One region of the Comamonas sp. 26 genome, then DNA from elsewhere that is predicted to be linked to it. Evidence: riboswitches for the same ligand, from Rfam matches in the RefSeq annotation. Region 1 holds a riboswitch; the other holds the start of a gene.
What was found. Region 1 has a riboswitch for S-adenosylhomocysteine ahead of ahcY (adenosylhomocysteinase). Riboswitches for the same ligand answer to the same signal wherever they lie in the genome.
Positions count from the first base shown of each region.

Region 2: linked by a shared signal. The riboswitch ahead of metH (methionine synthase) and the one ahead of ahcY (adenosylhomocysteinase) in region 1 are both predicted to bind S-adenosylhomocysteine.

Region 1 is NZ_PEFL01000002.1:735,587-740,009, forward strand. Features, by position in the region: gene CLU84_RS17905 (TlyA family RNA methyltransferase) at 1-485, opposite strand, end outside; gene ahcY (adenosylhomocysteinase) at 697-2,127, opposite strand; S-adenosyl-L-homocysteine riboswitch at 2,204-2,300, opposite strand; gene CLU84_RS17915 (MFS transporter) at 2,355-3,626, opposite strand; gene CLU84_RS17920 (peptide chain release factor 3) at 3,874-4,423, shown strand, end outside.
Region 2 is NZ_PEFL01000003.1:436,612-441,034, reverse strand. Features, by position in the region: gene metH (methionine synthase) at 1-1,854, opposite strand, end outside; S-adenosyl-L-homocysteine riboswitch at 1,891-1,997, opposite strand; gene gltS (sodium/glutamate symporter) at 2,405-3,643, shown strand; gene CLU84_RS20145 (PACE efflux transporter) at 3,755-4,255, opposite strand; gene CLU84_RS20140 (LysR family transcriptional regulator) at 4,348-4,423, shown strand, end outside.

The DNA.
Region 1 (4,423 bases):
TCTTCTTCTTCTTCGATGACATCGCACAGCGCTTCATCGCATGCGACTTCCAGCGACTCGGGGGTCAATGTGCGGGCGTTGAAGCTTTCCACACAGATCACCCGCTCGTCGCTGCGCAGGCGCTCGTGCAGCTGGCTGTGGCCCACGTCCACACCCACCACCTGGGCAGCACCGGCCTGCAACAGGCAGTCGGTAAAGCCGCCCGTGCTCTGGCCCACATCCAGGCAGCGTAGGCCCTTGACGGCAATACCCGTAGCAGCCAGAGCGCCTTCGAGCTTGAGGCCACCACGCGAGATGTACTTGGCTTCAGCCGCATCCAGCAATTGCAGCTCAGCGCCCGCAGGAATGTCGTCACCGTTCTTGGCAACCTTCTTCCAGGGTGCCAACGGCGTCAGGCGCCACTCCACGCCCGAAGCAATCAGGCGCTGCGCCTGTGAGCGTGTCGAAGCATGGCCTGCTTCCACCAAAAAAACATCTGCGCGCATAGCGTCGCTTCCTTTGAAATTAACCGGTGCCGGGCACTGCACAGAAGTGCAGCGAGGCGATAGAACTATGTTTTATGTAGCTGCTTGCGCTTGATTCAATTGGATTCCAGGTCTCAACCTATATGAAGTCCAATGAAATAAAGCGCTAGCAGCTATCAAAATATTGAGCAGTGCAGTCAACACAGGCTGACTGCACTGCATGGCCGCTGGCTTAATAGCGGTAAGTTTCAGGCTTGTAAGGGCCTTCCTTCTTCACGCCAATGTAGGCGGCTTGTGTGTCGCTCAGTTCGGTCAGCTGGGCGCCAACCTTCTTCAGGTGCAGGCGGGCCACCTTTTCGTCCAGCACCTTGGGCAGCACGTAGACCTTGCCCACTTCGTAGGCTTCAGGACGGGTGAACAGCTCGATCTGGGCGATGGTCTGGTTGGCAAACGAGGCGCTCATCACGAACGATGGGTGGCCGGTGGCGCAACCCAGGTTCACCAGGCGGCCCTTGGCCAGCAGGATGATCTTCTTGCCGTCAGGGAACTTGATGTGGTCGACCTGGGGCTTGATTTCTTCCCACTCGTACTTTTCGATCGAAGCCACGTCGATTTCGTTGTCGAAGTGACCGATGTTGCAGACGATGGCCTCATCTTTCATGGCAACCATGTGCTCGTGGCGGATGATGTCCTTGTTGCCGGTGGTGGTCACGAAGATGTCGCACTTGTCGGCGGCATATTCCATGGTCACGACCTTGTAGCCTTCCATCGCGGCTTGCAGGGCGTTGATGGGGTCAATCTCGGTCACCCACACCTGGGCGCGCAGTGCGGACAGAGCCTGGGCGCAGCCCTTGCCCACGTCACCGTAGCCAGCGACCACAGCCACCTTGCCAGCGATCATCACGTCAGTGGCGCGCTTGATGCCGTCGACCAGCGATTCGCGGCAGCCGTACAGGTTGTCGAACTTGGACTTGGTCACCGAGTCGTTCACGTTGATGGCGCGGAACAGCAATGTGCCCTTGGCCGACATCTCGTTCAGGCGGTGCACGCCGGTGGTTGTTTCTTCAGTCACGCCGCGAATCTCGGCAGACTTGCGGGTGTACCAGGTGCTGTCAATGGCCAGCTTGGCCTTGATGGCCGCGAACATGATCTTTTCTTCTTCCGAGCCAGGGTTGGCCAGCACGGAGATGTCCTTCTCAGCCTTCTGGCCCAGGTGCAGCAGCACGGTGGCATCGCCGCCGTCGTCCAAAATCATGTTGGGGCCTTCGCCTTCAGTACCCTTGGTGCCGAATTCGAAGATGTTGTGGGTGTAATCCCAGTAATCCTTCAGCGACTCACCCTTGATGGCGAACACAGGCGTGCCGGTGGCAGCGATAGCGGCGGCAGCGTGGTCCTGGGTCGAGAAGATGTTGCACGAAGCCCAGCGCACGGTAGCGCCCAGGTCCTTCAGGGTCTCGATCAGCACGGCCGTTTGAATGGTCATGTGCAGCGAGCCAGTGATGCGCGCACCCTTCAGGGGCTGGGCAGCGGCGAATTCTTCGCGGATGGCCATCAGGCCGGGCATTTCGGTTTCGGCGATATTGATTTCCTTGCGGCCCCAGGCGGCAAGGGTAATGTCGGTAATAGCCGAATCAGCAGGGTTAAAGCGAACAGCAGCGTTCATGGTTTTTCTCCAAAATTTGAATGAGAAACCACGTTCCGCGGAAGAAGGAGGGAATGCCATCTCACCGCACAGAAAGCGTGGGTGAGCGTCGTTGCGAGATGAAATCCGAGCCTCACGCCCCGCTGCGGCCGGTGTTAAACCGGCTGGGGAACGCTGCAACGCTCCTCGGATGGAGGGCGATTATAAGGGAATCCCCTTCCTGCCCGCCAGGCGATAACCGACTGAATTCAGGCCAATCGCCCCTTTGCTGCCTGCACCGACAGCCACTGCACGCGCAGCGCCAGAGCAATCACCAGCGCCAGCACCAGCAAAGCCACAGAGCCGACCCCCGACCAGCCCCAGCGCGACCAGAACCAGCCCGCCCCGGCCCCCAGCACGCTCGAGCCCATGTAATAGCTCCAGAGGTATAGCGAGGACGCATGCCCCTTGGACTGCGTCGCCAGCCGCCCCACCCAGCCGCTGGCCACCGAGTGCGCCACAAAAAAACCGGCCGTCAGCAAAACAACGCCGGTGACGATGACCGCCAGCGGCTCAAACAGCGTCAGCACCACACCCGTCGCCATGAGCAAAGTGCCCGCAATCAGCACCGGGCCGCGCCCCAGCTTGTCGGCCAGCCCACCAGCGATGGGCGACGCCGCCGTGCCCAGCAGATAGGCGTAGAAGATATGACTGATCTCCAGCTGGCTCAGGTTGTACGGCGATGCACTCAGCAAAAAGCCCGCGTAGTTGTAGATGCTGACAAAAACGCCCATCAGGCCAAAAGCGATGAAAAACAGCAGTGGCAAGCCCTTGTGCTGCAAATGCCGTCCCCAGGCCTGCAGGTGATACCTGGCACCCAGCCCCGTCTTTTTCACGAAGTTTCGCGAGTTGGGCAGCAACCAAACAAAGCCCAGCGCGGCCAGCAAATCCAGCACCGAAAGCGCAGCCAGCGCGTGGCGCCAGCCCCAGAATTCCGTCATGGCGCTCATGCCCACACGGCCCAGCATTCCGCCCAGCGCGGTGCCGCCCACATACAGGCCCATGGCAAAACCCAGCCCCGGCGGGTCAATCTCTTCAGACAGGTAAGCCATGGCCACCGCAGGCACGCCACCCAGCAGCAAACCTTCCAGCGCCCGTGCAGCCAGCAGTGCATGCCATTGCGGCAAAAACGAAGCGACCAAATTGCACAAGGCGGCCAGCGCCATGGAAATAAACATCAGCTTGCGCCGCCCGAGACCCTCGGACAGAGCCCCGGCCAGAACAATGGAAACCGCCAGACAAGCCGTGGACACCGACAGCGCCAGCGCGCTCTGGGCGGGGCTGACCGCAAAGGTGCGCGCCAGCTCGGGCAGCAGCGGCTGCACGCAGTACAGCAGCGAGAAGGTCGCAAAGCCCGCCAGAAACAGCGCCACGCTGACCCGCCAGTAATCGGGAGTCCCACGTTTGATCCAGACAGGAGCAGCCAAGCCTTGAGGCTCGATTGATAAGGGAGTATTCACATCCTGCGGGGAACGGTTCATGAGTGAAATACGGAAACCTGAGGCGATGCGGCTATTGTGCTCCGCATACCGGCCAGCCAAGACGCGCGGCAAACGGCTCATGCCCGCCCCGTCCCCATGAATTGCCCCTGCCGTTAAAATAAGCGCCCTCAAGCCTTATTCACAGGCCTGCCCTGCATGGGCGCAGGCCTTGTGCAGCCAATCGATTGCTGCACCTTTTTTGTGGTCACAGCCGACATCTCCGGTTGTATTTACAGCTTTCAATACCGTGTCATACGCCCCAGAAACTCAGCGCCGTCGTACGTTCGCCATCATTTCCCACCCGGATGCGGGTAAGACCACGCTGACCGAAAAGCTGCTGCTATTCTCGGGCGCGATTCAGATCGCCGGTGCCGTCAAGGGCCGTAAAGCCAGCCGCCACGCCACCTCCGACTGGATGGAAATTGAAAAGCAGCGTGGTATCTCGGTCGCCTCGTCGGTGATGCAGATGAGCTACCGCGACCACGTGATCAACCTGCTCGACACCCCCGGCCACAAGGACTTCTCGGAAGACACCTACCGCGTGCTGACGGCCGTGGATTCGGCATTGATGGTGATTGACGCAGCAAACGGTGTGGAATCGCAAACCCGCCGCCTGATTGAAGTCTGCCGCCAGCGCAACACGCCCATCATCACCTTCGTCAACAAGTTTGACCGTGAAGTGCGCGACCCACTGGACATTATGGACGAGGTAGAGCGCGAGCTGGGCATGCCCTGCTGTCCCATCACCTGGCCTGTGGGTCAGGGCAAATCCTTCGGCGGCATCATCAATCTGCGCA
Region 2 (4,423 bases), on a different contig from region 1:
CATGGTGCGCGGCGCCACGGGTGCGTGGTTGACCACGGTGGCATTGGCGCGGATTTGCGCCAGCGTCCACAGCGGTGTTTTCTTTTTGTTGGCATGCTGAGTGCGTACCTTGTCGTAGTCAGCCTCCACCTCCTGCAGATAGGCGTCCTTGTTCTCGCCCAGCAGACTCTGCGCCACGCTGACCGAACGCGAGGCATCGGGCACGTAGAGCACCGGGCCTTCGTACTTGGGCGCGATCTTCACGGCCGTGTGCACGCGCGAGCAGGTGGCGCCACCGATCAGCAGCGGAATCTTCTTGATGCGGAAGTAGTCGTCCTTGTGCATCTCGCCGGCCACGTACTGCATCTCTTCCAGGCTGGGGGTGATCAGCCCCGACAAACCGATGATGTCTGCGCCCTCGGCCTTGGCACGCGCCAGAATTTCGTGGCAAGGCACCATCACGCCCATGTTGATGACTTCGAAGTTATTGCACTGCAGCACCACAGTGACGATGTTCTTGCCGATGTCGTGCACGTCGCCCTTGACGGTGGCGATCACGATCTTGCCGCGGCTGGTCACGTCCAGGCCCGCCGCTTCTTGCTGGCGCTTTTCTTCCTCGATATAGGGCACCAGGTGAGCCACGGCCTGCTTCATCACGCGGGCCGATTTGACCACCTGCGGCAGGAACATCTTGCCTGCACCAAACAGGTCGCCCACCACGTTCATGCCATCCATCAGCGGGCCTTCAATCACGTGCAACGGGCGACCGCCACCTTGCACCACGAGCTGCTGATACGCCTCTTCTGTGTCTTCGGTAATGAAGTCGGTAATGCCATGCACCAGTGCATGCGACAAGCGCTCGCCCACCGTCTTCGGAGCATCAGGCGTGCCACGCCATTCAAGCTTCTTGCTCTCATCCTTGGCGCCACTCTTGGCGCTGTCGGCCACTTCAACCAAGCGCTCACCGGCGTCTGGGCGGCGGTTCAGCACCACATCTTCCACGCGCTCACGAAGCGTTGGCTCGAGGTCGTCGTACACCCCCACCATGCCGGCGTTGACGATGCCCATGTCCATGCCCGCAGCAATCGCGTGGTACAGGAACACGGTGTGGATGGCCTCGCGCACCGGGTCGTTGCCACGGAAGGAGAAGGACACGTTGGACACGCCGCCACTCACTTTGGCACCCGGCAGGTTCTGCTTGATCCAGCGCGTGGCTTCGATGAAGTCCACGCCGTAGTTGTTGTGCTCTTCAATGCCGGTGGCCACAGCAAAGATGTTGGGGTCGAAGATGATGTCCTCGGGCGGGAAGCCCACCTCGTCCACCAGGATGCGATAAGCACGCTCGCAAATTTCGATCTTGCGGGCAAAAGTGTCGGCCTGGCCTTTTTCGTCAAACGCCATCACCACGGCAGCGGCGCCGTAGCGTTTGACCAGCTTGGCGTGCTTCTTGAACTCGTCAACGCCTTCCTTCATAGAGATGGAGTTGACGATGCCCTTGCCCTGGATGCAGCGCAGACCGGCTTCAATCACTTCCCACTTGGAGCTGTCCACCATGATGGGCACGCGGGCGATATCCGGCTCAGAGGCGATCAGGTTCAGAAAACGCACCATGGCGGCCTTGCTGTCCAGCATGGCCTCGTCCATGTTCACATCGATGACCTGAGCACCGTTTTCCACCTGCTGACGGGCAACCGCAAGCGCTTCTTCGTACTGCTCGTTCAGGATCAGGCGCGCAAAGGCTTTGGAGCCGGTGACGTTGGTGCGCTCGCCCACATTGACGAACAGCGTGTCGTCGCCAATGAAGACGGGTTCCAGGCCCGAAAGGCGCATGGGGGGCACGGAAGAAACACCAGTAGCGGGGACAGCAGCAGACATCAGCTCACCTGTGAGAAAACCAGAAACAGAATCGAAAACAGGTGAGCGCCGTTGCACATACGGGCAGATCGCATGCAGGATCTGCGGCCCCGAGCCTGACAGGTCATGCATGAAGATGACAAGCTGCAGCGCTCCTCGGGGCGAAGCCCGTCATTCTAAAGCGAGGCGCTGAATCGTGACTCCAAAGCAGGCTGCTTCGCCTTGTCTTGTCACACACTGCTATACCAGATGTGAGCATTTGGCCTCGGAAAAATCAAGCGGGCATAAGGTGATTTCGTCAACCACGAATGCAGACATCTCATTTCAAGCATATTTCGGGCATGGTGCGCGCCCGTATGCGACGCGCACGACGTTCCAACTGGCTCCGGCGACTCCATTCGCGGCCCTGCTGTCGCCATGACGGGACAAGTACCGACAGTCCGTATTTTGGAGACCTTGGCACCATCACCTTCAAGTGATGCTGTCCATCGTGCTCACCCACGCACAGACGTTTGCGCCCGCCGCTCAGGCAGCTCACCCAGTCGCCGCGTGAAATTCTCTGGAGATTTTTATGAACGTGACCTTCGGCGCGTACTACACACTCATCATGGCCGTGCTGGTCCTGCTGCTTGGCAAGCTCATGACACGGCACATCCGCTTCCTGCGTGACTTCAACATCCCAGAGCCCGTATCTGGCGGCCTGCTTGTGGCGGCCACCATTTTTGCTCTGCACGAGTTCACGGGCCTGTCTCTGAGTTTTGAGGGCGGTCTGCAATCGGCCTTCATGCTGGTGTTTTTCTCATCCATTGGCCTGAGCGCCAACTTCAGCAAGCTGCGCGAAGGCGGCTCGGGTCTGTTCATCTTTTTGGGTGTGATTGCTGTCTTCATATCGATGCAGAACATCGTCGGCGTGGGTCTGGCTTCGCTGCTGGGGCTTGATCCGCTGATTGGTCTGGTCGCAGGCTCCATCACGCTGGTGGGCGGCCACGGCACAGCCGGTGCATGGGGTTCGGTACTGGAGAACCAGTACGGCCTGACCGGCGCCACCACGTTGGGTATTGCCTGCGCCACCTTTGGCCTGGTCATTGGCGGCCTGCTGGGCGGCCCACTGGCCAAGCGCCTCATCACCCGCAACCAGCTGGCCCAGCCGCTGACCGAGTCCGAGCAGTTGCGCGATGCATCCCCCACCGTGAGCGAAGGCAGCGAGGTTGCCAATTTCGAATCCCCCAGCAACGCTCCGCGCCTGATTACGGCCGACGCAGCTGTGGAAACACTGGCCCTGTTTGCCGCCTGCCTGGCCTTTGCCGAGTTCATGACCGGTCTGACCAAAGGCACGGCCGTTCAGTTGCCCACTTTTGTCTGGGCACTGGGCAGTGGCGTGCTTATCCGCAATGTGCTGGACTACGTCTTCGGCTTCAAGGTCTTTGACCGCGCCATCGACGTATTCGGCAACGCCGCCCTGTCCATCTACCTGGCCATTGCCCTGCTCTCGCTCAAGCTGTGGGAGCTGACCGATCTGGCTGGCCCACTGATGATTATTCTGGCCGCGCAAACCGTCGTCATGGCGCTGTATGCGGTCTTCGTGACCTTCCGCGTCATGGGCAAGAACTACGACGCAGCTGTGCTGGCCGCCGGCCACTGCGGCTTTGGCATGGGTGCTACACCCACGGCTGTGGCCAATATGCAGGCCATTACCAATCAGTACGGTCCATCGCACAAGGCTTTCCTGATCGTGCCGCTGGTCGGCGCGTTCTTTATCGACATCATCAACGCCTTCCTGCTGCAGGGCATGCTCAGCCTGCTGCGCTGATAGCCCTGGGCTTCGCCCACAAAAAAGCGTGTTCTCGCAAACCGGGAACACGCTTTTTTTATAGCTGCTTGCGCTTTATAGACAAGCGCCAGAGGCCGATTTAATACAAATTTACTGTGTCAGTGCCTGTGCTGATGCGGGCAGACCAAACAAGCGGTCAAACGCCCAGTTGAAGGCGAAGGTGTAGACCATGAAGAACACCAGCAGGCCGGCTTCCATCACAGCTGCTTCCCACAGCGTGATGTTGAACCACCAGGCCATCAGCGGGATCAGCATGGCGGCAATACCGCCCTCAAAGCCGATGGCATGCACTACTCGGCGCAGCACGGAGCGGCCCTTGACAGTCTGGCGCGCTTCCCACTTTTCAAACAGGTGGTTGAAGCTCAGGTTCCAGCAGATCGCAATCACCGATGCGGCCACGGCCATGATGCCGGAGTCGCTGGCCTTCTGGCCTATGGCAATAAAGATCAGACTGGAGACGGCGATGGCAATCGCCTCGTACAGAGACACATAGATGATACGGCGCTTGGCGCCTTGCAGGCCGGTGGCCTTGCGGGGCGCAGCCGAAGAAGAATGAACAGGGTGAGCGGCAGAAGAAGAAGCGGATGCCATCGCGGAGGCTTGTTGAGACATGGACTGCAGTGTATGTTCTGAAAACTGAAGATAAAAGTCATCTCCTTTCAATTTTTCTGACAGATACCTCCATGCCCTTCGCCGCCGATCAGGTTCCCCTGTTTCTTGCCGTGCTTGATGAGGGCTCGTTTTCCGCCGCTGCCCGCA